One region of the Mesorhizobium sp. B4-1-1 genome, then DNA from elsewhere that is predicted to be linked to it. Evidence: predicted binding sites of a transcription regulator. Region 1 holds the regulator's gene; each other region holds the start of a gene.
What was found. The regulator LexA, encoded in region 1, represses DNA repair genes until DNA is damaged. The targets are predictions, from matches to a motif close to TGTTCNNNNTGTGTTCNG.
Positions count from the first base shown of each region.

Region 1 (7,026 bases):
CGAAGGTCGTGCAGGCCTGAAATCGAAACGACCTGGCGTATGCGCGGCGTCACATCGGACGACAGCGGCGAGGCCGCGGTCACCATCCGGCTGACGAGATGTCCGCCGGCCGAGTGCCCGGTCAGCACCAGCGGACCATCGATCATCGCCGCCGCCTTCTCGATCGCTGCCGCAACCTCGTTGACGATGCCGCTGATCCTGGTTTGCGGGCAAAGCGTGTAAGAAGGCATGGCGACGGCAAAACCGTGGCCGACCGCACCTCCAGCCAGATGCGACCAGGAGGTCTTGTCTGATTCCATCCAGTAACCGCCATGGATGAACACGACGAGCCCCTTTGGCGCAGCAGGTGGGAGAAACAGATCGAACCGGTTGCGTGGCGCTTCGCCGTACACGATATCGAACCGCGCCCTGCCTTGCGCCAGCAGCTTTTCCCGAAAGGCCCGCGCCGGTTGATCCCAAGCCGCGGGCCAGCGGTCGCCGCCGGCGATGTTCGCGCCGTTGGCATAGGCGTTGTCCCAGTCGGCAATACGGTGTCTGAGCAACGGCCCCTCCACGATCAGCTCAATGTCGAGTGGTTTTGATTGGCATCGCCGCGGTCAGGTAACGGTTGTCTTGACCGCGAAGCGGGCTTCTCGCCAGACGCCGGTCCGCAAGATGTCTTCGAGCACTTCGACGGCCTTCCAGACATCCCTGTAGCCGACATAGAGCGGGGTAAAACCGAAGCGCATGGTCGACGGCGCCCGAAAATCACCGATCACGCCGCGTTCGATCAGGGCCCGCATGATCTGGTAGCCATGCAGGTGAATGAAGGAAATCTGGCTGCCGCGTTTGGCGCCGTCGCGGGTGCTTTCCAGCGTAAGATCGTAACCGCCGCACCGTGCTTCGACGAGTTCGATGAACAGATCGGCCAGCGCAATGCTCTTCCTCCGCACCGTCGCCAGGTCAACGCCGTTCCAGATGTCGAGCGCGCCTTTCAGCGTCCGCATCGACAAGACCGGCTGCGTGCCGCACAGAAATCGGCGGATGCCGGTGCCTGGCGCATAGGCTTGCTCGAAGGCGAACGGCCGTGCATGGCTCCACCACCCGCTGAGCGGCTGCCGCACATCGGCAAGATGCCGCTCGGCCGCATAGATGAAAGCAGGAGAACCCGGCCCGCCATTGAGATATTTATAGGTGCAGCCGACGGCGAAATCGGCGCTTGCCCTGTCAAGTTCTACCGGCATGGCGCCCGCGCTGTGGCAGAGATCCCATACGATCAGCGCACCGGCGTCATGCGCCATGCGCGTAAGCGCCGCCATGTCGCGCAACTCGCCGGACTTGTAATTGACGTGGTTGACCAACACCACCGCGACGCGTTCGTCGATCAGTTCCTCGATGGTCGGCGCGTCCACGCCAGCCAGGCGCAGGACAGCGTTCTTTCCGGTCGAGGCCACCCCTTCGGCCATATAGATATCGGTCGGAAAACTGTCGCCCTCGGCAACGATCACGGTTCGGTCCGGCCGCATCGCCATCGCCGCGTGCAGCACTTTGTAGATGTTGATCGACGTGGTGTCGCAGACCACGGTCTGGCCCGGCGCCGCGCCGATCAGGCGCCCGAGCCGGTCGCCCAGCTCGACCGGCATGTCGAACCATCCATCCTTGTTCCAGGCACGAATGAGGTCATGCGCCCACTCCTCGGCGGCTGCCTTGCGCAACTCGTCGAATGCGGCGTGCGAGGCCGCTCCCAACGAATTCCCATCGAGGTAGATCACCCCCTCCGGCAGGACGAAGCGATCGCGCAGGGCGCGCAGCGGATCCGCGGCATCCATCGCCTCGATCTCGGCGAGATCAGGAATTCCCCCCATCATGCTGCCGCCTCCATTTCGGCATGGCGCCTCACGCGGTTGGCCAAGGGCGGTTGTCTCACCACCGTCCATGCCACGGCAAGAACCTTCTGCGCCATGTTAGCTGGTCCATAGACGGCGAAGACCATGGATCGGAATCATTGCCGAAGTTGGCATTTTGGGTCCGTTTCGTTCACGGTGAAGCACATTCGCGCAAAGCCGAAGCGATCCCGCCCCCGCCTTTGTGGCGGTGGTGGACCGCGCTGCAGCTTGAGGAGGGCTGCAAAATCGAGCGGAATCAATGACACCGCCGACCTGGCTCGGCCGAGTATCGCTTGGATGCAACATTGTTTCCGAAATCTCAACAAATTCACTAAACTTTAAACGGTTGCGGAACACAACTGGAACAGATAGTGTTTGTTCTGGGTTTGTTTTTCTGATTCTGGTTTCAGAACCAAGGGGCCGCCATGCTGACGCGCAAACAACATGAACTGCTGATGTTCATCCATGAACGCCTCAAGGAGAGCGGGATTCCGCCGTCTTTCGACGAGATGAAGGAAGCGCTCGACCTGGCCTCCAAATCGGGCATCCATCGGCTGATCACGGCGCTGGAAGAACGCGGCTTCATTCGCCGGCTGCCGAACCGTGCGCGCGCGCTTGAAGTGCTGCGGCTGCCCGACTCGATCGCGCCCGGCCTGAATGCAGCGAGAAAGTTTTCGCCGAGCGTCATCCAGGGCGGCCAGGGCAATCTCGGCCGCCAGGTCAAGCCGGCCACGCCCTCGCGCACGCCGACACCCAGCAATGACGACGACGCTGTTTCGGCCGTATCCATTCCCGTGATGGGTCGCATCGCCGCCGGCGTGCCGATAGACGCCATCCAGCACCAGACGCATTCGATCTCGGTGCCGCCGGACATGATCATGGGCGGCGAGCATTATGCGCTGGAGGTCAAGGGCGACTCGATGATCGAGGCCGGTATCTTCGACGGCGATACCGTCATAATCCGCAACGCCAATACGGCAAGTCCGGGCGAGATCGTGGTGGCGCTGGTCGACGACGAGGAAGCGACCCTGAAGCGGTTTCGTCGCAAGGGTGCCTCGATCGCGCTCGAGGCCGCCAACCCGGCGTACGAGACCCGTATCTTCGGACCGGACCGGGTCAAGGTTCAGGGTAAGCTCGTCGGACTCATCCGCCGTTACTGAGCAGAACCGCGCGGCGGTCTTCGCCGGAACTGCGTGCCATCTATTCTGTAGGCTGCGGCGCGACCGCCGGCTTTTCCGGTCGTTGATAGGGCGGCAGCCCCCTCGCCTCACGCGCGTATTTCCGCTGCTCGTGCCAGGGCCGGTACGGTTCTTCGACCGCGTAGCGAACAGTTGGCCGCGCGGTTGCCGATTGCGGATCGAAGAAGATGGCGGCGCTGCCGTCGCGTGCCAGCTGCCGCTTGGTGACGACAAGCACGCGCGGATCGCGGCATGGGTTGTAGGCCGTGGCGTCGTCGATGACGATGAGGTCGGCGAAACCGCAAGCAGGCCGGGCGCTGGCGCGATTCTCGGCGAGCGCGACGATGGCGCCGGAAGGATGCCGGCCGATGCAGAGGTCGCCGGTGCAATAGAACGGCGAGCCGGGCGGCAGGTGGACGGGATCGGCGATGTCCATGGCGTCTTTGGCGAACGTCTCCGGCGGTACGATTTCCTCGGCTTTCAGCGCCCGTTTCCAGTTGTCGGTGGTGAACTCGTTGGAGCGCGTGCGGTTGATGGCAAGCTCGCCGCCGCCGATCGGCATCGCCACCAGATGCGCGTCCTCCGAGACAAGCACATCCGGGGCGCGGGCATGGGGAATGGCCAGCAGCGCGGCGAGCGCGAAGGGTATGGCGGCAAGCCTCAGCCAGGTGGTGGCCATCGTCGCGATGACCAGCGCGACCGTGGCCAGCAGCACCGACTGGATCGAGATCAGCCCGACGGCATCGACCGGTGAGCGCTCGGAGATCCACGCCGAGATGGCGATCATCGCCGTCAGGCCCTGGCCCATCACATAAAGGAATGGGCCGTCGAAGCCGAAGGGCATGGCCAGCGCGCTCAACACAGCAAACGGCATGACGATCAACGAAACGATCGGCATGACCGCCAGATTGGCCAGCAGGCTGAGCGGCGACACGCGCTGGAAGTGCCAGATCGCAAACAACAATGTCGCGCTGCCCGCGATGAGCGACGTTATAGCGGCGCCGCCCACTCCAACCGCCACTTTTCGCGACACGAAGCCGAGAAACGAACGCTTTGCCGGCGGCGCGGTCGTTTTGCCGGCGCGATAGTCGGCAAAACCGGCATAGGCGCCGACCAGCGCGGCGGTGGCGGCGAAGGACATCTGGAAGCTCGGGCCGACCACTTCATGCGGCGAGACAAGGATGACGGCGATGGCCGAGATCGCCAGGTTGCGCATGGTGAGCGCCGCGCGGTCGAAGAGCACGGCGGCGAGCATCACGGCCAGCATGATGAAACTCCGCTCGGCCGCCACCACGATGCCGGAGATCACGAGGTAGGCGGCGATCGAGAACAGCGCGATTGCAGCGGCATATTTCTTCACTGGCCGGCGCGACGAGAAATCCGGAAACAGCGCGAAGGCGCCGCGCAAAAGGACCATGATCGTGCCGGCGACCAGCGCCATATGCAGCCCGGAGATCGAGATGATGTGGTAGATGCCGGTCCGTCGCATCGACTCGTTGATGGCTTCCGGAATGCCGGCGCGGACGCCGACGATCAGTGCGGCTGCGATCTCGCCTTCGGATCCGCCGATGGCGCTCCTGATGTGATCGGCGATCCCTTCGCGCGCGTTTTCCACTGCCGATGCGACGCGCGCGCCAAAGGGCGCTTCCGCTGGCGCAATCAGCTTTGGATCACCCAGGAAAAAGCCGCTGCCGCCAATCCCGGCAAAATAGCTGTCGAATGAAAAGTCGTAGCTGTCCGGCCGAACCGGGCCGGTCGGCGGCAACAGCTTGGCATAGCCGGTCAGCATCGACCCGGCTGTCATGTCGGGCGGGATCCTGCGCGCCGAAAGCCTGACGCGATCCGGCGCGTAGTGCAGCTTCGGATGCTCCGTGGAAATCAAGTCGATGGTCAGCCGGACCCGGCCATTGGCCATCGCCTCGGCGGTGACGAGGCGGCCCGTCAGCCGTGTCTGGATTTCCGAACCCAGCATCGGGATTGCCATCCGCCAGGTCTCGACCTTGGCCGCGAGAAAGCCCAAGGCGCAGAAAAACGCCGCCATGAAGACAAGGTGCGTTCTGTGCCGGGAATGTGAGACCGCCGCGCAGACCGCCATCAGGGCCACTGCCGCAAGCGGCCTGTAGAGATCCGGCTCAGCGCTCAGCGAGAAGTAATAGATGACGCCGGCGGCCAGAAACACCGGCACCAGCAGGAAGCCGATGCCGCGGTCGAGCTCGGTGGCGGCAGCGGTGCCGATGCTTCGGCGCAGTGCGGGAAGCGAGGCGCGGCCAAGCTGTCTGCGGATTCGGCCGACGCTCGCCGTTGGCGAGACCGGCCGTATTGCGCCGTCAGCGAGCGGCATAAGCTCGGTAGATGCCCGCGGCTCCGGGAACGAAACCGGCGCGGTCTCTTCGGGCGTGGCATGGGCAAACATCAGGCGTTCGCTGACGCCAGCTGTCGTTCCCCCGCCCTCCTCCGCGCCCCGGCCACGTCCAGCCATCGGGTCTGCCCCTTGCGCCCCAGACCGCCTATGCTACATGAACGCCGGTCGCGTGGAAGTCCGCGCGAAACATGCATTTTTTCAGTGCTTCCTCGAGAGTTCCATGTCCGACAAGGTCGTCACCCGTTTTGCCCCCTCGCCCACAGGCTACCTGCATATTGGCGGGGCGCGTACGGCGCTGTTCAACTGGCTCTATGCCAGGCACACCGGCGGCACGATGCTGCTGCGCATCGAGGATACCGATCGCGAGCGCTCCACCGAAGCTGCCACCGCCGCCATTCTCGACGGGCTGACTTGGCTTGGCCTCTCCTGGGACGGCGAGGCCGTCTCGCAGTTCGAGCGCGCGCCGCGTCATCGCGAGGTGGCCGAGGAGCTGGTGCGCATGGGCAAGGCCTATTACGCCTACGAGACGCCGGCCGAGCTCGAGGCGATGCGCGAGGCGGCCCGGGCCAAGGGTCTGCCGCCGCGCTACAACGGCCAGTGGCGCGACCGCGGCCCCTCCGAGGCGCCGGCAGGCGTCAAGGGTGCGATCCGCATCAAGGCGCCGACCGAAGGCGTGACGATCGTCAACGACCGCGTGCAGGGCGAGGTGCGCTTCCCGAACAAGGATCTCGACGATTTCATCATCTTGCGTTCCGACGGCGTCCCGACCTACATGCATGCCGTCGTCGTCGACGATCACGACATGGGCGTCACCCACATCATCCGCGGCGACGATCACCTGACCAATGCCGCGCGCCAGACGGTGATCTACGACGCCATGGGCTGGGATGTGCCGTCGATGTCGCACATCCCGCTGATCCACGGCGCCGACGGCGCCAAGCTGTCGAAGCGGCACGGCGCGCTCGGCGTCGAGGCCTATCGCGCCATGGGTTATCTGCCCGAGGCTCTGCTCAACTATCTGGCCAGGCTCGGCTGGAGCCATGGCGACGACGAGGTGATGTCGGTCAAGGACATGGTCGCGTGGTTCGACATCGGCGACGTCAACAAGGGCGCGGCGCGCTTCGACTTCGCCAAGCTCGAGGCGCTGAACGGCGTCCATATGCGCAAGATGGATGACCAGGCGCTATTCAACATCTTCGTCGCCACCTTGCCCTATCTCGAAGGCGGCCCGACGCTCGCGGCAAAGCTCGACGACAGGCGCAAGGCGCAACTGCTTGCCGCCATGCCCGGTCTCAAGGAGCGGGCCAAGACCCTGGTCGAACTGGTCGACGGAGCGGCGTTTCTGTTCGCCGAGCGGCCGTTACCGCTGGATGAGAAGGCGGCCGGCTTGCTCAACGCGGATGCGCGCGCGATTCTGCGCGGCGCGCATGGCGCATTGTCTGCCGTCGAGGGCGACTGGAGCGCCGCCTCGGCCGAGGCTTCGATCCGCGACTTTGCGCAGGCCGGCGGGCACAAGCTCGGCGCCGTGGCACAGCCGCTTCGGGCCGCGCTGACCGGCCGCAGCACCTCGCCCGGCGTGTTCGACGTGCTTGCCGTGTTGGGTCGCCAGGAAAGCCTGGCG
Region 1 is NZ_VFTH01000001.1:52,608-59,633, forward strand. It holds gene FJW10_RS00260 (alpha/beta hydrolase) at 1-542, opposite strand, end outside; gene kynU (kynureninase) at 597-1,844, opposite strand; gene lexA (transcriptional repressor LexA) at 2,291-3,025, shown strand; gene FJW10_RS00275 (ComEC/Rec2 family competence protein) at 3,066-5,522, opposite strand; gene gltX (glutamate--tRNA ligase) at 5,626-7,026, shown strand, end outside.

Region 2 (7,026 bases), on a different contig from region 1:
TTCGATCGCGGTCCGATGCCTGACCGTCGCATAACCCATATGCACTTCGAAGCCGTAGTGCTCGTGATGGCCGCCGCAGCCGCACATCATGCGGTCGCGCATAACCTTGGCGACGATCGAGGCGGCGGCGATCGATTGCGAGCGCTGGTCGCCCTTGATGAGCGCCCGGCCCTCGCAGGCGAGACCTGGCGGAATGTCGCGGCCATCGGCCAAAGCGAGCTTCGGCTGCAACGACAGGCCGGCGGCGGCGCGGCGCATCGCTTCGAGGCTGGCTTTCAGGATGTTGCTGCTATCGATGCCTTCGGCGCTGATCGAGGCCATCGAGACGCTGAGCGCCGAGCCCAGAATCTTGAGGAACAGCGCCTCGCGCTGCAAATGGGTGAGGCGCTTGGAATCGTCGAGGCCTTCCGGGATATTCGCGGGGTTGAGCACCACCGCGGCGGCCACCACCGGTCCGGCGAGAGGACCGCGGCCTGCCTCGTCCATGCCGGCGACAGGCCAAAGCCCGTCGGCCATCGCCTTCGTCTCGATCGAGAAGTCGGGCTCCTCGACCATTTCAAAGAGAAGCGGAGAATCGGAACGCGCGCGAGCCATGGTGCGGCGAGGTTCGCATCGGCTCCGATTCTCCGCAAGTCCTTCCGGGTCGGATGGGGCGTCGGACCGGGAAGGCACCGTCTCGCGGCCGGGGGACAGTGGCCGGACGGGATTCTTGAAAGGACGACAATTCCGGACGGGAAATCGCTTTGCCTGGAATTGCTTAGCGCCGACCGTCACGGCCGGCGCAGGTGTCAAAGCAGCATCAACTGCTCGCTGGCGCCGGAGCCTGCGACGAATTGGTCGGTGCGGAGCTGCCGCCGCTCGACATTGAGGCCGAGCCGCTTGGCGGCGATCTCGAAGCGCCTGCCGATCTGCCAGGCATAGGGACCGGCGCCCTTCATGCGCTTGCCCCATTCGGAATCGTAGTCCTTGCCGTCGCGCATCGAGCGGATAAGCGACATCACATGCCGGTAGCGGTCAGGATAGTGGCGCAGCAGCCAATCCTTGAAGATCGGCGCCACTTCGAGCGGCAGGCGCAGGATGACGTATCCCGCTTCCCTTGCACCGGCGGCTCTGGCCGAATCGAGGATGCGTTCCATCTCCGGATCGGTGAGGCCGGGGATGATCGGCGCCACCATCACCGATGCCGGAATGCCGGCATCCGAAAGCTGCCTGATCGCCTCCAGCCGTTTCGTCGGCGTCGACGCGCGGGGCTCCATGGTTCTCGCCAGCATGCGGTCCATCGTCGTCACCGACAGCGCCACCTTTGCGAGGCCGCGCTCGGCCATGCGCGACAGGATGTCGATGTCGCGCGTCACCAGCGCCGACTTGGTGACGATGCCGACCGGATGGCCGCGCGCCTCCAGCACTTCCAGGATCTCGCGCATGATGCGGTATTGCTTCTCGATCGGCTGGTAGGGATCGGTGTTGGTGCCGATGGCGATCGTGCGCGGCTGGTAGCCCGGTTTCGACAATTCCCTGTCCAGCATGCGCGCGGCATCCGGCTTGGCGAACAGCTTCGATTCGAAATCGAGCCCCGGCGACAGGCCCATGAAGGCATGCGTCGGCCTGGCGAAGCAGTAGACGCAGCCATGCTCGCAGCCGCGATAGGGGTTGATCGAACGGTCGAAGGAGATGTCCGGCGACTCGTTGCGGGTGATGATCGTGCGCGGCTTCTCGACCTGTACTTCCGTCTTGAACGGCGGCAGTTCCTCCAGCGAGTTCCAGCCGTCGTCGAACACATGACGGCTGACCGGCTCGAACCGGCCGGACGGGTTGATGCCGGCCGAGCGGCCGCGATTGCGGTCAGGCCGCACGCGCATGCCGCTCTGTTCGATCATCGCGTTCGCCATCTCGGCCCTTCCTGCTCCGAAAGCAGCAATGTCGGCGCGCACGATCTGTTCCATTTTCGCCCTCTCCCAGGGACTGTCGGCAGGCTGTCGAATCGCTCTGTTCATGAAACTATTCCTATTTTACCGGGCAGAACAAAGCAAGAACTTTTTCGGCGAAAAGCCGTAACTGGCGCAAGTCGCGGCTTTCCGCTATTCGGCTAAGAATGCTCAGCGTTCTCATCGAAACCCGCAACGACGAAGAGGGTCTTGCCCGTACGCTGGCGTCGCTGGTCGGCGGCGCGGTCGAGGGCGTGGTGCGCGACGTGATCGTCTGCGATCAGGGCTCGACCGACCAGACGCATCGGGTGGCCGAACATGCCGGCTGCCATTATGTGACCGGCGGCATCGGCGCCGGCATCGGCCAGGCCAAGGGCGATTGGCTGCTTTTTCTGGAACCCGGCGCGCGGCTTGCCGAGGGATGGATCGACGAGGTGGTGGCGCACGCGGCGAAGCAAACCATGCCGGCGCGGTTTTCACGTGCCCGGGCCGACCGCGCGCCTTTCCTGGCCCGCGTCTTTTCGGGCAACCGCGCGCTGGCCGAGGGTCTTGTCATCAGCAAGCGTCAGGCCTCGGCCCTGGCAAAGAGCGCGCGAGGGGCCGAGGCCCTGGCGCGCGGCCTTGCCGCCAGAAGGCTGAACGCCGAAATCTGGGTGGCTCCGCCGAAGTGATGCAGGCTCCCCTTCTGCCCTTGTGGGAGAAGGAAGAAGCGCTGTCCCTGCCCAGTCAGGTCCCTCTGATTTCGACGGGCATCCAGGCCCTGCGGCGCCTGGCGACACGCTGCTCGCGCGTTTCGGCATCGAACCGAACGGCGACCGGCTGGCGGGAGAACAACTCGTGATCGTCAAGCGCGTTGACAATGACGACCGCCGTGGCGTCGTCACCGTCTCCGGCGATTGCCGCGACATAGACGCCGCACTCGCGGCAGACGAGATAGTCGGCGGTGCGCAGGCCGAAGCGGTAGACCTGCAGCCGTGCCTTGTCTTCGACTGAGATGCTCAGGCGTCCGTTCGGATCGGCGGCCGCGCGCGAGCCATGCCGGGTGCAGAACGAGCACTGGCAGGCGCGAATTTCCAGTCCGGCCGGATCGAGCGCGGTGGAGAAGCTCAGGCGGATGTTGCCGCAATGGCATCCGCCGCTGTGAACGGCCATGGCAGATTGTCCCTTGTTCGCAGCACAAGGTACTTTGCCGGTCGCGACTTCGAAATGGCTGCTCGTAGGCGAGAGCGCCATTCCGCCTGCGAACCGGACGCCGGTCCGGATGTTTTGCCTTTAGTTATGCACCAGTCTTGCCGCGGCGCCTGAGATGCTCGTCCAGCCGCGGCATGATCTCGACGAAGTTGCAGGGCATGTGCCGGTAGTCGAGCTGCGCCTTGATGATGCCGTCCCAGGCATCCTTGCAGGCGCCGGGCGAGCCCGGCAGCACGAACACGAAGGTGGCGTTGACGACGCCGCCGGTCGCCCGGCTCTGGATCGTCGAGGTGCCGATCTTGTCGTAGGAGATGCGGTGGAAGACTTCCGAAAAGCCGTCCATGCGTTTTTCGAAGATCGGCTCCAGCGCCTCCGGCGTCACGTCGCGACCGGTGAAGCCGGTGCCGCCGGTGGTGATGACGACATCGATGTTTTCGTCCTTCGACCAGCCGAGAACCTTGTCGCGGATCTTCTCGCGGTCGTCGGTCACGATGTCCCGCACGGCAAGCGTATGGCCGGCCTCCGTGATGCGGTCGGCCAGCGTCTGGCCGGACTTGTCGTCGGCAAGGCTGCGCGTATCGGAAACCGCCAGCACCGCGATGCGCACCGGAATGAAGGGCCGGCTCTCGTCAAGCTTCGCCATCGGTCGCCTCCATGCTGCGCGTCGCGGCGACGAACCAGTCGGGATGGCGGCCGCGGATCTCGATCGCCGCGCGCTTGGCGACATTGCCGGTCTCGAACAGGCCGAAACACGTGGCGCCCGAGCCGGACATGCGCACGAAAGCTGCGTCGGCGCGCTTGAGCGCCTTGAGCGCCTCGCCGACCGCCGGCTGAATCGAGCGGGCGGCAGGTTCGAGGTCGTTGCGCGTCGTCTCGAGCCAGTTGCGGACGGCGTGGAAATCGAGGCGCTTCGGCAGGGGCGGCAGCGCCTCGCTGTCGCGCCGGGACAGCGCCTTGAACACGTCGGGCGTCGAGACGGCAACGCCCGGATTGACCAGAACGAGGCCAAGCGCCGGAAAAGCGCAGAGCAGCGATACGTCATCGCCAATGCCGCGCGCGACCAGTGGCTTGCCCTTGAGGCACATCGGCAGGTCGGCACCGAGCGAAAGCCCGATCCGGGCCAGCGAATTGTCGTCGATATCGAGCTTCCAGAGCCGTGCCAGAGCGTTGAGCACGGCCGCCGCGTCGCTCGAGCCGCCGCCGACGCCGGAAGCGATCGGCAGGTTCTTCTCCAGTCGGATGGCGACGGGCGATCCCTGTTGCATGCCGGCTTCCCGGCGCAAGGCATCGCGCGCTCTGACTACCAGATTGTCGCCGTCGAGCGGCAGGCCGGCGGCATAACGGCCGGATACCGAGAATTCATCCTGTTCCGCCGGCTCGATCTCGAGCCGGTCGCCGAAGCGGGTGAAGACGGCAAGGCTGTCGATGAGATGGTAGCCGTCGGCGCGCCGTCCGGTGACATGCAGCGCCAGGTTGATCTTGGCGGCCGCAAGCCACGTCCGGACCTCTGTGCCGGGCTCCAGAATATCGGCTGCTGGCGAGATGGGATCAGTCCTTGGCGAGGCGGTATTCGCCGGTCTTGGGATCCTTGACCAGCGTGCCCATCGTGCCGTTCGCCGCCTGTTTCTCGGTCCGCCGGATCTTGGCCGTCACGCGTTCGGCCTCGCGCACGAAAGCGCGGTAGCCAAAGTAAGCGGCGGCGCCGACAACGGCGAAGAAAATGATCTGCGGCATCTCTAAAACTCCTCCCGCGTCCTCGCGGCAAGGCCGGCCGAATGGGTCGGTCAAGCGGCCATGGTAGCCGCATTCATGGCTTTTTCAAAGCCCGAAGCGCGCCCATAGCGCGCGCTCTTCCGCCGCATCGAGGACGCCGCTGGCGGCGGCCGCCGCGATATCCGGCCCCGAAACACGCGAGCCGAACAGGCCAAATCGGCCGAAAAGCCCGCGCGGCGCGGTGATCAACTTGAGCTGCGTCTTGTCGCCGAAACGCGTCCGGAGCACACCGCGCATATCGCCCAGCGCATCGACAAGGCCGAGCTCGAGGCCTCGCTTGGCGGTCCAGAACAGGCCGGTGAACAGGTCCGGGTCGTCCTTGAGCTTGCTGCCGCGCCGTTCCTTGACGAGGTCGATGAAGGTCTCGTGCACTTCGAGCTGCAGTGCCTTCAGCCGCTCGACGTCTTCCTTCTTCTCCGGCTTGAACGGATCGAGCACGGCCTTGTTCTGCCCGGCGGTGTGGACACGTCGCTCTACGCCGATCTTCTTCATCAACTCGGGGAAACCGAACGAGGCCGAGACCACGCCGATCGAGCCGACGATCGACGACGGGTCGGCGAAGATCTCGTCGCCGGCGATCGCGATCATGTAGCCGCCGGAAGCCGCCACATCCTCGACGAAGACCAGCACCTTCTTGTTCTTTTCCACCGCCAGGTCGCGGATGCGCTTGAAGATCAGCCGTGACTGCACCGGCGAGCCGCCCGGCGAATTGATCGAGATGGCAACCGCCGGCGCATCGAAGCTGAATGCCTTTTCGATGAGGCCGGCCGTCGAGGCGAGCGACAGGCTAGGCCGGAATTGGCCGCCGCCCGCCATGATGGCGCCTTGCAGCCGGATGACCGGAATGGTGACGGCTGTCGAGCGCCAGGATTTCGGCAGCAGGCGGTTGAAGAGGCGTTTCACGAAGGAATGTCTCCGGTCGATTTGCAAAGCAGCAAGATGAGATCAGGTCGGTTGGTCTGTTTCACGGGCGGCGTCAGCTTGCTTTGGGCATGTAGGAATTCGCTGGCCAACGGCAATGCCGCATCGCCAGCCAGTGCATGTCGCGCAAAAGTGTGCAGCGGTTTTGCGAAAAAGACATGCATAAAACAAAAACTTGAAGCGCCTCGCTAGAATTCATTTCAACGCGACGCGCTTCAAGGATCAATCGCCGAACAGCGATGCCAGACCGTTATTGATCATTTCCGTCCGCTCCGCCGGTGCGTTGCCCGAAGGTCCGTGCAAGGTGAGCGGCGGGCGGATCGACAGTTTTCCGCGCGCGCCGAGCGCCGCCCTGACGACGATGCGGATCGCCGCGGCGTCCGGCCGCGGATGCACGCACAGCATCTCGGCATCGCCGAAGCGCCCCTCGATCGCGTCGAGGATGGCGACCAATTGCTCGGGCCGGGCGATGACGGCGAGCCCGCCGGGCGGCCTGGCGACGGCGGCGGCGCTCCTGATCCAGCGCTCGAACAGCCCGTCCTCGACGACATGCGCCTCCCTGCGCAGCGCGTTGGGGGTGGCGCGATCCTCGGCGGCGTTGAATGGCGGGTTCATGATGACGAAATCGAACTGGTTGTCGGCAAGGCCGGCTTCAGCACGCGCCCGGCCGGCCAGCGTGACGTCGGCCGCCAGCACCGAAGCGCGGTCGCCGAGATGCGCATTGCCCGGATGCGAAAGCGTGGCGGCGGCGAACCCGGCCATTTCGGCCGAGCGTTCGACGAGCACTGCCTGCGCCGCCGGGCAGCGCGACAGCACGGCAAGGGCCGCCGCGCCCGCGCCCGCGCCGAAATCGGCGAGCCGGCCGGAAAAGCCGGACGGCACGGCGGCCGCCAGCATCATGGCGTCCATCCCGGCGCGATGACCGCCCCGGCTCGGCTGCACCAGCCAGAAGCGCCCGCGATGGAAGGCATCGACCGTGTGCGCCGGCGTATCCGGGACGGGGGCGGTGCTGGCTGCCATTATTTTTTGCGGATCTCGTTCTCGATGCCGGCATCCTTGAGGATGCGGCGCGCCGCATCGACCTTCTCGGCATCGACCATCACCCGCCTTGGCAGGATGCCGAGCGAGCCGTCGAGCACGCTCATATTCTGGTCGGCGACGAAACAGGCGATGCCGGCGTCGCGCATCAGCGATTCGACAAAGGAGATGACGACGG
Region 2 is NZ_VFTH01000003.1:152,594-159,619, reverse strand. It holds gene FJW10_RS05525 (ribonuclease HII) at 1-594, opposite strand, end outside; gene FJW10_RS05520 (PA0069 family radical SAM protein) at 789-1,943, opposite strand; gene FJW10_RS05515 (glycosyltransferase) at 2,093-2,596, shown strand; gene FJW10_RS05510 (aldehyde-activating protein) at 2,652-3,077, opposite strand; gene moaB (molybdenum cofactor biosynthesis protein B) at 3,202-3,759, opposite strand; gene FJW10_RS05500 (4-(cytidine 5'-diphospho)-2-C-methyl-D-erythritol kinase) at 3,746-4,639, opposite strand; gene FJW10_RS05495 (membrane protein) at 4,665-4,850, opposite strand; gene FJW10_RS05490 (S49 family peptidase) at 4,935-5,792, opposite strand; gene FJW10_RS05485 (methyltransferase) at 6,033-6,830, opposite strand; gene FJW10_RS05480 (DUF2007 domain-containing protein) at 6,830-7,026, opposite strand, start outside.
Region 2: a site for LexA is predicted at 2,018-2,035, ahead of FJW10_RS05520 (PA0069 family radical SAM protein). Genes of this name have one in related genera too.

Region 3 (7,026 bases), on a different contig from region 1:
TCGATGGACGTTCCCTATTCATGGACCGGCCTTTATGTCGGCGCGAACGCGGGAGGGGCCTTCGGAAAGGTCGATGGCGATTTCATCGGCATTCCTGGATCGGCAGACATCGGGAATTTTACCGGCGGCGCTTTGGTCGGCGCCAATTATCAGTACGGTCAGTGGGTTCTCGGTATCGAAGGCGATATCAATTACCTGGGATTCAAGAAAGAATTCTCGCCGGGGGTTGGCGGCGGCGGCCTTGGCGCCGAAGCGAGCGTCGATGCCTTCGGAACGATCCGAGGCCGCGTCGGCTATGCCTTTGATCGTTGGCTTCCTTATGTCACGGCAGGCGTTGCGATGGGTGATGTGAAGATCGATGAGCACGTCTTCGGTGTAGCCAAGACCAAATTCCAGACAGGATATGCAGTCGGCGGCGGTGTTGAATACGCTTTCAGCAACAATTGGACCGCCCGTGCGGAATATCTCTATGTCGACCTCGGCAAGAAAGACTTCGGGTTTGACCCGATCGATCCGTATAACGTGAAGACGAACTTCAGTGTCGTTCGCGCTGCCTTAGCCTACAAATTCTGATTCCGGGCAACATCGCAATTTGCTCATGATGATGCCGGCGCGGCTGCACGCCAAATCGCGCTGCCGTCAGGAATTGCCTTGATAGAGCTATTTCCCCGTTCCGCCGGAACGGCTCTGGGCATCCGGTCGCTTCATCACGCCGCCTGCGCCATCCGCTCCGCGCTCATCCGGTAGGAAATCGCTTCGGCGAGATGGATGCGGCCGACCGTCTCGCTGGCGTCGAGGTCGGCCAGCGTGCGCGCCACCTTGAGCACGCGGTGATAGGCGCGCGCCGAAAAGCCGAGCTTTTCGCTGGCGTCCTTGAGCAGCGTCAGGCCGGCGGCATCGGGCTTGGCTATCTCCTCGATGATCGAAGGCGGGCAATGCGCGTTGGTGGTGGCGCCCGCTCCCAGTCTTTCCAGCCGCTCGCGCTGCATGGCGCGCGCACGCGCCACGCGCTGCGCCACCGAAGCACTTGTCTCGGCCTTGTCCGGCCGGATCAGGTCGCTCGCCGAGACCGCCGGCACCTCGATCCGAAGGTCTATGCGGTCGAGCAGCGGGCCGGAAATGCGCGCCTGGTAGTCGGTGCGGCAGCGGTCGCCGCGCAGGCAGCGATAGCCGGGCTCGCCCGACATGCCGCAACGACACGGGTTCATCGCCGCCACCAGCTGGATGCAGGCCGGATAGGTGACGCGGTGGTTGGCGCGCGCGATCATGCAGTCGCCCGTCTCCAGCGGCTGGCGCAGCGCATCGAGCGTCTGCGGCGTGAACTCCGGCAACTCGTCGAGGAACAGAACGCCGTGATGGGCGAGCGAGACCTCGCCTGGCCGCGCGCGCAAGCCGCCGCCCACCATCGCCGCCATCGAGGCGGAGTGATGCGGGGCGCGGAACGGCCGCCGGTCGGTCAGCTTGCCTTCGCCGAGCTCGCCGGCAACGGACGCGATCATCGACACTTCGAGCAGTTCCTTGGGCGCCAGCGGCGGCAGGATTGAAGGCAGGCGCTGGGCCAGCATCGACTTGCCCGAGCCAGGCGGTCCGACCATCAAGAGGTTGTGGCCGCCGGCGGCAGCCACTTCGACCGCCCGCTTGGCGCTCTCCTGGCCCTTGATGTCGGCGAGGTCCGGCAGGTCGCGCGCCGCGAGCTTTATGCCGGCCTCGGGCCGCGACAGCACCTGCGTGCCGCGGAAATGGTTCGCCACCGCGATCAGGCTGCGTGGCGCGAGGATGTCGAAATCCTTGCCGGCCCATGCCGCTTCCGGCCCGCAGGCGAAGGGGCAGATCAGGCCCTTGCCTTCGGCATTGGCGCCGATCGCCGCCGGCAGCGCGCCCGCCACGCCGGCGATGGTGCCGTCGAGCGACAATTCGCCAAGCACCACATAACCGGCAAGCATGTCGCCCGGTATGGCGCCGAGCGCCGCCATCAGGCCGAGCGCGATCGGCAGGTCGTAATGGCTGCCTTCCTTGGGAAGATCGGCTGGCGCGAGGTTCACCGTCACCTTCTTCGACGGCATCGACAGGCCAGATGCGTGCAACGCCGCCTGCACGCGCTCGCGGCTTTCGGCCACCGCCTTGTCCGGCAGGCCGACGATCTGCATGCCGACCTTGCCCGGCCCGACCATCACCTGGACATCGACCGGCACGGCCTCGATGCCCTGGAAAGCCACCGTGCGAACCCGCGCCACCATATTTCCCGCCCCCGGATCCGGCCTCGTGCGCGGCGCTGCGATCAGCCGCCCGAGACCTCACGCCAGACAACCACAGATTTGCGGCGGAGGCAAGAACATTACAAGAACACCGGTTTGGCCGCGGCAACGGCGCGTGGCCAAACCGGTATATTGCCTAGCGGTCCAGCCACACCTTCTCGAAATGCTGCTCGAGATTGGGATGCGCCGGATTGTCCTTCACCGCCGCCACCGAATGGGTGAACAGCGAGCGCCAGTAAGGCTGGATGAGGATGCCGGAATCTTGGAGGATCTGCTCGACATCCTTCATGATCTCCTTGCGCTTTTCGACGTCCGGCACGGCAAGCGCCTCGCCGAGCTTCTTGTCGAACGCGGGATTGGCGTAGCCGGATTCGTTCCAGGCTTCGCCGCTGCGATAGGCGAGCGCGAGGTTCTGGACGCCCAGCGGCCGCATGCCCCACGACGTCATCGAGAAGGGATATTTGGTCCAGTTGTTCCAGAAGGTCGAGCCTGGCAGCACGGTGCGCTTCACCTTGAAGCCGGCCTCGCGCAGCTGCGCGGCGATGGCGTCGCCGGTGCTGCGGTGCCAGTCCTCGTCGCCGGTGATCAGCTCGTGCTCGAAATCGAGCTGCCCCGCCTCCGCCATCAGCTTCTTGGCGCCTTCGAGGTCGCGCGTCTTCTTCGGCAGCGCGTAATATTCCGGGTGCAGCGGGCTGACATGGTGGTTCTCGGCGACCGTGCCCTTGCCGCCATAGCCGAGCGTCAGCACGGCCTGATTGTCGGTCGCCAGCTGCAGGGCGCGGCGCACGCGTACGTCGTCATAGGGCTTGCTGGTCACATTGGTGCGGGCAAGGATCGTCGCCGCCGTCACCACTTCCGACTTCACCAGTCCCAGGCCGTCCATAATCGCGACATAGTCGGCGGTGGTCTCGAAATTGGTGTCTATCTCGCCGGCTTCGAAGGCGCTCACCCAGGCGGCCGGATCGGTGCCGTAGTCGATGAACTCGATGCCGTCGAGATAGGCCTCGCCGCCCCACCACTTGCCGTTCTGGCGCCGTTTGACGACGGCCTTGGTGCCGACGTTGTAGGAGACCAGCTCGAAAGCGCCGGTGCCGACCGGATGCGCGATGAGATTGGCGCCGGCCTTCTCATAGCCGCGATGCACGATCAGCGCGGAATATTCCGTCATCGACGGAATGATCGAGATGTCGGACGAGGACAGTTTCAGCACCACCGTGTGGTCGTCGGTCCTGGTGATGGCGCCGTCGCGCGCCTTGCCCGTCTTGGCGTCGATCAGCGCGGTCATGCGGCCGGCCATGGAATTGCCTTCGGCCGCCTTGTCGCACCAGCGCTCGAGGTTGAAGATCACGTCCTCGGCGGTGAAGTCGTTGCCATTGTTCCAGGTCACGCCACGCCTCAGATTGAGCGTGTATTCGGTGGCGTCGTCGTTGACCTTCCAGCTTTCCAGCAGCGAAGGCTTGAACGTGTAGTCGGTGTCGTAGCGCACCAGCGTGTCGAGGAACTGGCGCGCGATATTGGCCATTTCCGGCCAGTCATAGGCGCGCGGGTCCTTCTGCTCCTTGACGAAGGTGGAAACGCGCAGCACGCCGCCCTTCTTCGGCTCGGCGGCTCGCGCCGGCGTCGGCGCGGCGAGCCCGATCAGGCCATAGGCGGCCACCGCCGACGCGCCGAAAATGCTTGCCATCGCCAGGAATTCACGCCGGTGGAGGCGTCCGCCCCGGACCTCCGCCGCCAGGCCCTCGACCAGCGCATGATGGCGGTCGAATTCGCAATGCTCGCAATCCTGTCCCATTATTTCCCAGCTCCGAATAGATCGACGAACCAGTTCCAGAAGCCGTCGGTGTCGATATCGACGGCCACCCGCGCGTTTGGCGGCCTCTTTGAAACATTGTTGAAGTCGGCGATGGTCATGCCGCGGGTTACCTCGCCGCCGGTCTCCAGATGCACGTAGTAGTTCTCGAACGTGAACAGCGACGGTTTTACGATCGCGGCGAGCGCGATCACGTCGTGGAGGTTGGGATCGTCGGCGCCGAACTCGTCCTTGCGCCGCATCATGAAGTCCAGCACCCGCGCCACCACATCGGCCTGCGGACCTGATGCGGCTCTTATCCGGTCGAACACATGGCGCGGCAGCTCAGGCTTCAACGTGACGTCGAGGCCGACCATCGTCAGCGCGCAGCCGGCTTCGAAGACGATGCGTGCGGCTTCGGGATCGCAATAGAGATTGAACTCCGAGGCCAAGGTCATGTTGCCGCCGCGGATGGCGCCGCCCATGATGGTGATGCGTTTGATCAGCGACGGCAGCCCGGGGTGTTCCGTCAGTGCGGTGGCGATATTGGTCAGCGGCCCGACAGCGAGAATCTCGAGCCTGCCCGGGTGCCGCTTCGCCGCCTCGTGGATCAATTCCGTCACGCCGGCCCCGGCAAAGCCGCGCCGCGCGGCGGGCAGCGCCACGTCGCCCAGCCCGGTCGCGCCGTGACTGACGGCGGTTGACAGCGGCCTGGCGAGCGGGCGTGAAGCGCCGATATGCACGGGCGCCTCGCAACCGAGAAAATCCACCAGGTCGAGCGTGTTCCTGGCCGTCTTCTCGATCTCGACATTGCCGCAGACGGCACTGATCCCGATCAGCTCGATCGTGTCCGTGCAAAGCGTCGCCGCCGCGATGCAGACGGCGTCGTCCGTGCCGGTGTCGACATCCATCACCAGCGGGATCCTGGAAAGCATGGTCACGTCGCGATCCCTCCCGTTGCCGGGCTTGCACCGTAGGACGGCGGAACGAGCATTATGATCGGAAAGTCCCACTTATCGACATAGTTAAACGTTTGCCTAAAGCAGGGCTGACCAGTTGTCAACACGTTCTACCTGCCGGAGCGCCCCCTCGCCGCGTGGGTCTGTCGACTTTGCCGACGTAAGAGGTTAGGGGATCAGGCCGACGGTGCTTGGCAAGCAATGCGAGGACATGTGGCGGCGACCATCAAGGATATTGCGAGAGGTGCCGGCGTATCGATCGCCACGGTCTCCAAGGTCCTCAACCGCAAGGACGCCTTCATCAGCGAGGAAACGCGCAGCCGCATCTGGTCGCTGGCGCGGGAGCTCAACTACACGCCGAACTCCATCGCCCGCTCGCTGGTCACCCGTCGCTCGCAGGTCCTCGGCATCATCGTTCCGGATATTCTCAACCCCTATTTCACCGAGCTGGTTCGCGCCTGCGACGACGCTGCCCGGCTGCGCGGCTATACGACGATCCTGTGCAACTCGGATGGCATTCCGGATAAGGAGGAGGCGCATCTGGCCTTCCTTGCCGGCCATGGCGTGGACGGCATCGTGCTGGCGGCGAGCGGCGTGATCCCGAATGCCGGCCTCCTCCGAGGGCTGAACATCCCGTTCGTGTCGATGGACCGCGAGGTCCCGGAGCTCGATTGCCTGGCCGCGACCGTCGACACCGACTATCGCAACGGCGCCTTTCAATCGGCCGGCTACCTGATCGCCAAGGGCCACACGCGCATCGCATTCCTTTGCGGATCGGCGGAAAGCTCGAACACCGGGATCAGGCTGGCCGGGTTCGAGGAGGCGCATCGCCAGGCCGGCATTGACGTCGATCGAAACCTCATCCGCTGTGGCGAGTTCCAGCACAGCTTTGGGCGCCAGGCGACGCGGGAGCTGCTGGAAAGCACGCGGTTTTCGGCCATCTGCTGCATGAGCGACATGCTGGCCATCGGCGCCACGGTTGCGCTCCGCGAAAAGGGGCTTGTTGTCCCCGACGACTGCGCCGTCATGGGCTTCGACAACATCTATCTGGCGCCGCTGCTGGAATGCCCGCTGTCGACCATCGACCGCCGCATCTTCGAAGCAGGCACCATCGCCATCGACGCGCTGATCGACTTCCTCGAAGGGCCCGACCGGCGCCGCGCGGCGATCGTGATGGAGCCCAGCGTGGTCGAGCGCAAGACGGCGTAATTGGGCAGTGGGACGATGCCCGGAGCGCTACCTAGCCGGCCGCCCCCTCGCTTCGCAATGGGCCGCCAGCAGGCCGAGGACGATCGGCAGGTCGTAATGGCTGCGTATCTTGGTGCAAAGGCGGAACACGGTTAAGGCAAAATGAAAACGGCTATCGCCGCGTGCTCTCGACCCGTTGAAAAGGCGAGCAGCCCCACCGGCAATCCGAGGCTGTTGCCGTCTAAGCGGTGATGAAGGCATCGACTGTACCTGAAAGCGATCGATCGATTGCGATGTCGGGTGGAAGCCATTCCATGACAGGATATCGGAAAGGCCAAGGCATGGCGATCCGGCGCAAAGAGCCGCTTTCCAGAAAAATCTCATTTACAAGGTCTATGAACCGCCCGCGGTCTCGTTCAACTCGTTTCAAAGTTTGCGAACGAATATAAGCCCGGGGGATTCGTCGCTCCTTCAGAGCTGAGACGGCGTCCGCGATGGATCGAGGATCGGGTGGAACTGTAAGCGAATAATCGTCATCCAGATAAAGGTCTCGGCCACCATGGTTCGGGGTCGTGACAACAGGTAGCCCCGCGAGAAGATATTCTGTGCTGGCGAACATTGGTCCCTCCATTTCAGAGAGACAAATTCCCACGGCTGCACGATTCAGATGCATGTTCACGTGAGCCGGCGCCAATCGGACAGGCTTGCCGGTGCCGTCAAACTCATTGATAAACACGTGACCCGGCGCGAACTCCTTGTGCCGATTTATTCGCGCCCTTTCCGACTCCGTCGTAGATGACCCGACTAAATCACGATAGAAGACAAATGCGCAGCG
Region 3 is NZ_VFTH01000012.1:184,787-191,812, reverse strand. It holds gene FJW10_RS18515 (outer membrane protein) at 1-573, shown strand, start outside; gene FJW10_RS18510 (YifB family Mg chelatase-like AAA ATPase) at 708-2,237, opposite strand; gene FJW10_RS18505 (ABC transporter substrate-binding protein) at 2,392-4,047, opposite strand; gene FJW10_RS18500 (nucleoside hydrolase) at 4,047-4,979, opposite strand; gene FJW10_RS18495 (LacI family DNA-binding transcriptional regulator) at 5,217-6,212, shown strand; gene FJW10_RS18490 (glycosyltransferase family 4 protein) at 6,433-7,026, opposite strand, start outside.
Region 3: a site for LexA is predicted at 2,329-2,346, ahead of FJW10_RS18510 (YifB family Mg chelatase-like AAA ATPase). Genes of this name have one in related genera too.

Region 4 (7,026 bases), on a different contig from region 1:
CGTCCAGGCCCGAGAAATTGCCAAGATAATTGACCTGCTGCCTGGGGAAGTAGATCGCACCGGTCAAAAGCGAATTTGCGGTGCCGTTGAAGGTGCTCTGCGCCGCCGTTCCTGTCCGGTCGCCGTAGAACAGCACGCCGGAATAGGTGCCCGAGGTCGGCGCGCTCAGCGTCACCGTAGCATTGCCGTTGATGCTTACGGTATTGCTACCGGCCATAAAGATGGTGACGCCGGTGCAAGGCGCCGCGCAGGTGACGACGGCGCCGGCGTTGATCTTCAAATTACCCTGCACGACATAAGTACCGGAAGACAGCGCCACATTGCCATTGAGATTCATGCCACTGCAATAGGTCCCGGGCTGCAATATTTGTGCTGACTTGCCACTGTTCACGGGCTGACACTGGTTAGAGGATGCGGGCGCCGGCAGGCTGGCGAACGGGTCAGAGGCCGGCAGCGCCTGGGTGATCGGAGACTTGCAGAGCGTGGTCACCGGATTGTTCAGCACCATGCCGCCGACCGTGATCAGGCAGTCGGCCTGGAGGCCGGCCGAACCCTGCACCTTGATGGCGTCGGAGGCGAGCGAGTCCGACATGACCGAGCAGCCGGTGAACTTGACGCTGGTGTTGCCGGAAAAAAGGGCGGCCTGTGATGCCGAGGGATTGAGCGCCAGCACGCAGGCCTTCGAGGCATCGGTGATCAGAGCCACCGCCCTCGCCTGCTCGGGCACCTTCGTCTGCGTGAAGATGGACGTGAAGATCCGGTCGAGATTCTGGTTGAGGATCACCTCCACCGCCTTCTTGGCCGTGTTCGGCCCGGACGCCGGCGGCGTGTTGACGACGATGGTGCCGCCGCCCAGTCCGTTCGAGCCGGCCGATGACGTGGCGGCGGCGGTGATGGCGGTGGTATCGGAGCCCGCGACCTTCTCCAGCGCGCCAGCATAGGCCGCGGCGTCCGCGATCGCCTGCAGCTTCAGGCTCGAATAGTACCAATAGGACGTCTCGACGCCGAGGCCGGCGCCGCCGATGACCACCGGCAGGGTCAGCGCGAAGATGGTCGCGACATTGCCGCCCTTGCCTTCGCAAAAGCGTCGAGAGACCAGTCGAGAAAAAAGATTTCCGATGAACCGACCTGAAAAGGCCATGGCCGAGTGCACCCAAGCTATCCCGGCCATTACGTTCATCATCGGCGTATGAACGAATGCCTAATTATTTCCCTCGACTTGCGCTGTTAGGACTGCATCAGGCCGCCACCCCGGCCTTGCGCCGCGCACACTAAGACTTAAGGCCCAAAAACTCTCAGACTTAAGGTGTAACCATCAGTTAAACCGTATATTTTAGCACTTTCTGCATTTTATCTTTTTTGGAAATCGCCCGTAGAGACAGCGTGCCTATCACTCTCGCAGATAGGACGAGGGCGGGCTTCCATGTTTGCACGTTTCTGGGCTTCGAGGCGCGGCAACTTCGCGGTCGCGACCGCGGTGGCCATGGTGCCGCTGATGCTTGCCCTGGCAGGATCCGTCGACCTGATCGGCACCAGCGACGACGCCGCGCAGTTGCAGAATTCGCTGGACGCGGCCGGCCTTGCGATCGGTACGAAATACCAGGCGAGCATGTCGGCGAGCGACGTGCAGCAACTCGGCCAGACCTTCTTCGTGGCCAATATGAGCGCCGCCGACGCGCAGGAATATTCGGGCAGCGTCGCCGCCTTCCAGGCCGGGGCCAGCGGAAGTCCGAGCGCCTACTTCATTTCGCTGTCGTCGAGCATCAGCCGACCGGCCTTCGTCCCCGGCATGCCGGCCTGGCCGGCAACGCGCTCCGCCTCCGTCAAGATCAAGCCCGGCGCGCAAGCCTGCGTGCTCGCGCTCGATCAGCATGCCGACGGCGCGGTCAGCCTGCAGGGCTCCACCAATGTGGCGATGAGCGGTTGCGTGATCGCGGCCAATTCGGACGCCGGCGACGCCGTCAGCCGGGGCGGCTCGGCGATCGTCAGCGCTGGCTGCGTCTCGACAGTCGGCGGCACGCAAGGGTTGACGCCGCCCAGCGCCACTCTTTCCTGCGGCGCGGCGCAGGAAAACCAGTATGCCTCGTTCGATCCGCTGGCGGACGTCGTTCCGCCTCCCTACACGCTCTGCCTGCCAGTGCCGAACGGCAAGACGATAACGCTTTCGCCGGGCACCTACTGCGACAAGACGCTGTCGGGAAAGATTACCCTCAGTCCGGGCACCTACATCATGCGCAACGTCACCATAAAGCCGGGCGGCAACGGCAGCCTCAGCGGCCAGGGCGTGACGATCTTCCTGATGGAGAACTCGCAGCTCATCATCAACGCCAACGAGCAGGTGAGCCTGTCGCCGCCGAGCAGCGGCCCCTACGCCGGCATCACAATCTACCAGGCGCGCGGCAACACACAGGCGCTGACGCTGAACGGCGGATCCGGCTCGGTGGTGAGCGGTTTCATCTACGCCCCGGACGCTGCCATCACCTATGCCGGAAATTCGGATATGAACGCCGAAGGCAGTTGCCTGCGGCTGGTCGGCGACACTGTCGCAATGACGGGAAGCTCCGCAGTTAAATCGGACTGCACGGCCGAGCTTGGGAACCGCGCGATGTATGCGGGACGGATGATCACGCTGGCGAAATGAGCGCCAATTTCGTCATCCTTTGAAATGCAATTCCGGACGGAAAACCGCTCGCACTTTTCCTGGAATCGCTTCCAGGGAAGATCACGATCCGCCTATGATATCCGCGCCCGGCTGCTCGTCGAAGAGCACCGCGCAGCCGCGCTCGAGCGCGACCTGCGTCAAGGCGTTGGCCGCATCTGTATCCGACGAGACGAAATCGCCGGTCAGGACGCGAAATTCCTCGACAGCCTTTGACATCGGCACCACACGTCCGGCCAAACGGCCGCTCGCGCATGCGTCGATGACGCACAAAAGATCGATGAGTTCGAAATTATGCATGGCGGCCTCCGCCTGCGCCATCCCTTCGCTCAATCAACGGTATGAGGCGCGGACTGGTTCCCTCGCTTGTGTTCGTCGGATGGCCTGACGGGCGCGAGCTTGAGATCGAAACGAACAGGCAGGCATGGCTCGACACAGGCCTTGCGCACCGATCCGGTGGCCATCGTGTCGATCGGAAGAAGGACCACCATCTGGGCATGGCGCTGTGGCCAAAGCGGCCTGCCGAAGAGGAGGAAGACGCCGCCGATCAATCCCGCCAAAAGCAGCGCGGCAAACAGGTTCGCGATCACGTTGCCGGGTTGCACGGCCAGCAACTCCAAGAGAGTTTCCAGAGCGGAAGGAATGCCCGCCATATCGCAGGAATGGCGGGCACCCATCGTCGACCGCCGATGAAGGGACTTTGTCCGGCGGCTTGCTAGCCAATGAATTGGTGCCGCTGTTGTTGCGTGGAAATCGGGGGGTCGGGCCTCTGCGTTCGATGGATGAGACTTCAGTCTGAGCATGGCCCCGGACCGTCGCCCGAAGGCTGGAACAATCGCTTCATGCTGTCGTTGCCCGACAATCGAGATCGGCGAAAGGAGAGGAAGTCGTGGCCGACGGACCTACAGTTGTAAACACAGGCGGCGGTGGCGGCGGCGGAACCGCGGTCGCAGTCGTTCTCGCCATCATCGTGATCGTCGGGCTGCTGTTCTTCACCGGCATCATCAATGTCGGCGGCGGTGGCGGCGGATCGACCGACGTCAACGTCAAGATCGACACGCCCAAGATCGAGGCGCCAAAGGCCGACACGCCGCCGGCGCCGACCAAGACACCGTCGCCGGCACCCGCTGCTCCGGCGCCGGGCCCAGCTCCCGCTCCCGCGAGCGGCGGCTGACCCTGGCGAACGCGACCAGTTGGCCAAAGGGTCTTGCTTGTCGTGCTTCCGGCCCGCGTATTCTTGGGAGACGCGGGCCGCCCTTGGAGCGGTTCCGCTTCTGCAATGGCGTCGAGCCGCTCCAAGTATTCGCCCAAACCGAAGTAGAATTCAGTCCCCGACGTCCATCGGCTGATGGCCGGGTCGCTGATGCCATAACACCTGGCAATAATCCGTCAGTTCGACGACCTGCGTGCAGACCGGACAGACATAGCTGTCGCAGCATCGGCGGAGCCCCGGCGGGCCGCGACGGGCGGCAATGACCGGCACGCGCGAATAGCCATTCACGACCTGATCAAGCATCGATTTCCTCCCGATGGTTGCTGATTATCTCCACCCAAAAGTTTCCCCCTCGCCCGACTATGTGGCACCGGCGCCGCGCTCGGTAAGCGCTGAGGCAGGTTCGGCATCCTGCTGATGGGGGATTGCGAAAAGTCGCGATGGTATCGCCTTCATCGTTGCCGAGGGTTCGCATCGAATTCTCCCTGTCGGGCGAGAACGGTGGGTCCCTCAACCACCGCCGTGCCAGCGCGAGAACAGGAAGCACCCGGCGATCGGGTCCCGCATTAACTTCCGATAGGAAACGCTAAAAATTTTCGAAGGCCGAGAGCGCCTCCAATTATATTAGCGATACCTCATAATATGGGGTATGAGTAAGCCAGCGGTCGCCGACGATCGCAATGTCGGGCTCCGCTTGCACAAGGGAGGATGCCATGGCCGAAACTGCAATGCAGGTGACGAAACTCGAATCCAAATCGCACAACAATCCGGACGAAGTCCGCGCGCCCGCCAAGACGCGCGTCGAAATCGTGCGGCTGCCAGGTTATTCGCTGGCGCGGATGAACATGCAGCCGGGCTGGAAATGGTCCGAATGCGTGAAGCCGGTGGTCAAGACCGACAGCTGCCAGGTCTCGCATGTCGGCTACGTCGTATCCGGCTCGATCACCGTGCGCATGACCGACGGCACGCAAAAGACCTTCGAGGCCGGCAGTTCCTACACCATCCCGCCGGGCCACGACGCCTGGGTGGAAGGCAATCAGCCCTTCCAGTGCATCGAGGTGCTGAGCGCCGAGCAATACGCCAAACCAGCATAGGCCGGATTCAGCCGATGGGCGGCTATGAAGCTGCACCAGCCAAGGCTGCGGGATCGAGGCGACGTCACCTTGGTCCCTTCGCAGGTGCAATCGCCGCCTCATTCGAATGAATGAGGCAGGCTCATTCGTTTGTATGAAGACACAGAAAGCAAGCTCACAGGGCCTTGACACCAGACTGCTTTTGTTCTCTTTATGTTCCCTAAATCTGCCTTTTCCAACAGAGAAATCTAATACTGCACCGCGGCAAAGCGGGCGCTGCAGACGGGAGCGCAGGATGCTCGCTACGGACGCCGCCGCTGCCGCCACCATCCTGCATGCCGATCTCGATGCCTTCTACGCCTCCGTCGAGCAGTTGCTCGATCCATCATTGCGCGGCAAGCCGATCGCCGTCGGCGGCGGCGTGGTGCTGGCGGCTTCCTATGAGGCCAAGGTCTTCGGCGTGCGCGGCGGCATGCCCGGCCGCAAGGCGCGCGAGCTCTGCCCGCAGCTCATTTTCGTCGGCGGTCATTTTTCCGAGTACCAGCGTCTCGGCGATGCGGCGATCAAGGTGCTCGACGATTTCACGCCGGTGGTCGAACGCATCTCGATCGACGAGGCCTTTGCCGATGTCGCCGGCTGCACGCATCTGTTTGGCCCTCCGCAAGAGATCGCGCGAAAAATCCGCGCGCGGGTGAAGGCCGAGCTCGGCCTGCCGATCTCGATCGGCGTGGCGCGGACAAAGCATCTCGCCAAGATCGCCTCGCAGGTCGCCAAGCCAGACGGATTGGTGGTGGTCGAGCCCGGCACCGAGCTCGCCTTCCTGCACGATTTGCCCGTCACGCTGATGTGGGGCGTCGGCCCCGCGACCAAGGCCAGGCTCGCGGAAATCGGCGTCGAGACGATCGGGCAATTGGCGCGCACGCATAGCGGGGCGCTGGAGCGGCTGATCGGCCATGCCGCCGGCCAGAAGCTTGCCGCGCTTGCCTGGAACCGCGACCCGCGCAAGCTGGAGATGCATCGGCGCGCGCATTCGGCCGGCGCGCAATCGGCGCTGGGCAGGAAACCGGCGGTGGCGCGCGTCTTCGTGCCGACGCTGCTGCATCTTGCCGACCGCGTCGCCAGCCGGTTGCGCGCCAAGGACCGGCCCGGGCGCACGGTCACGGTGCGCGTGCGCTTCGCCGACATGCGCGCGGTGAGCCGCTCGATTACGCTGGAGCAGCCGATCCAGGCGACCGCGATGCTGGCCGAGATCGCCGAGGAGCTGGTGCGCGGCGTGCTCGCCGCCCATCCGGGCGAGCGCGACATCTCGCTGCTCGCCATCTCCGTCTCGCATCTGGATGAGCATGCCGAGCTGCAGCTCGAACTGCCGCTCGGCCTGGCGGACGAGAAGCTCAGGCCTGGCAGCCGAAAAGGTCTCGCCCGCTTCGGCGCCGACCGCGCTATCGACAAGATCCGCCAGCGCTTCGGCAAGGAGGCGGTCGGCTATGGCACGGTGGCGCTGGAAGGCCCGCGCTCGGTACCGGACGGTTTCAGGGAGCTCGCGGAGAAGGAGTTATAGAGCGGCCTGCGCTCACCTCCCCCAGGCCAGCCGCATCGTCACACCGACAACCAAGTGCGCTCGCTGTGGCGCCGGGATCTGGTGGCACGCTTCCAGGCGGCCAAGGACGCCGACGATCGCGGCCTGCCCAATGACGCGACGCGGCCCGACTATGCGGCGGCGCGCGGCGTCTTCTGGGTGATCGCCAGCAAGCCAGACGCGACCCGAGCCGAATTTCATGCAGACCGCCGCCATCGCGCCTGCCGATATCGGCACATCGCTGCATTTCCTGGGCAGCGAAGAGACCGTCGATCTGGTGAACTGGGGCTATTGCGCGGCCGATCAGGCGCTGCGCGACTGGCACGAGCCGGCGGTGGCAGCCGGCAAGGGCCTGCCCTTGACGCCGGGCGACGTGAGGCCCGGCCGCTGCGCGCGCGTGTCGAAGACGGTTTAGGATGTGAGCTGGCGCGCGAGCCGCGAATCTCCCCCGAAAGTATCGATTTGCCGGGCCGCGAGGCACGCGAAGCATTCATGTCGACCATGA
Region 4 is NZ_VFTH01000008.1:131,306-138,331, reverse strand. It holds gene FJW10_RS13810 (pilus assembly protein TadG-related protein) at 1-1,171, opposite strand, end outside; gene FJW10_RS13805 (TadE/TadG family type IV pilus assembly protein) at 1,424-2,641, shown strand; gene FJW10_RS13800 (hypothetical protein) at 2,723-2,959, opposite strand; gene FJW10_RS13795 (hypothetical protein) at 2,989-3,336, opposite strand; gene FJW10_RS13790 (hypothetical protein) at 3,549-3,833, shown strand; gene FJW10_RS13785 (hypothetical protein) at 3,984-4,175, opposite strand; gene FJW10_RS13780 (cupin domain-containing protein) at 4,586-4,966, shown strand; gene dinB (DNA polymerase IV) at 5,241-6,503, shown strand; gene FJW10_RS13770 (hypothetical protein) at 6,721-6,936, shown strand; gene FJW10_RS13765 (GFA family protein) at 7,014-7,026, shown strand, end outside.
Region 4: a site for LexA is predicted at 5,149-5,166, ahead of dinB (DNA polymerase IV). Genes of this name have one in related genera too.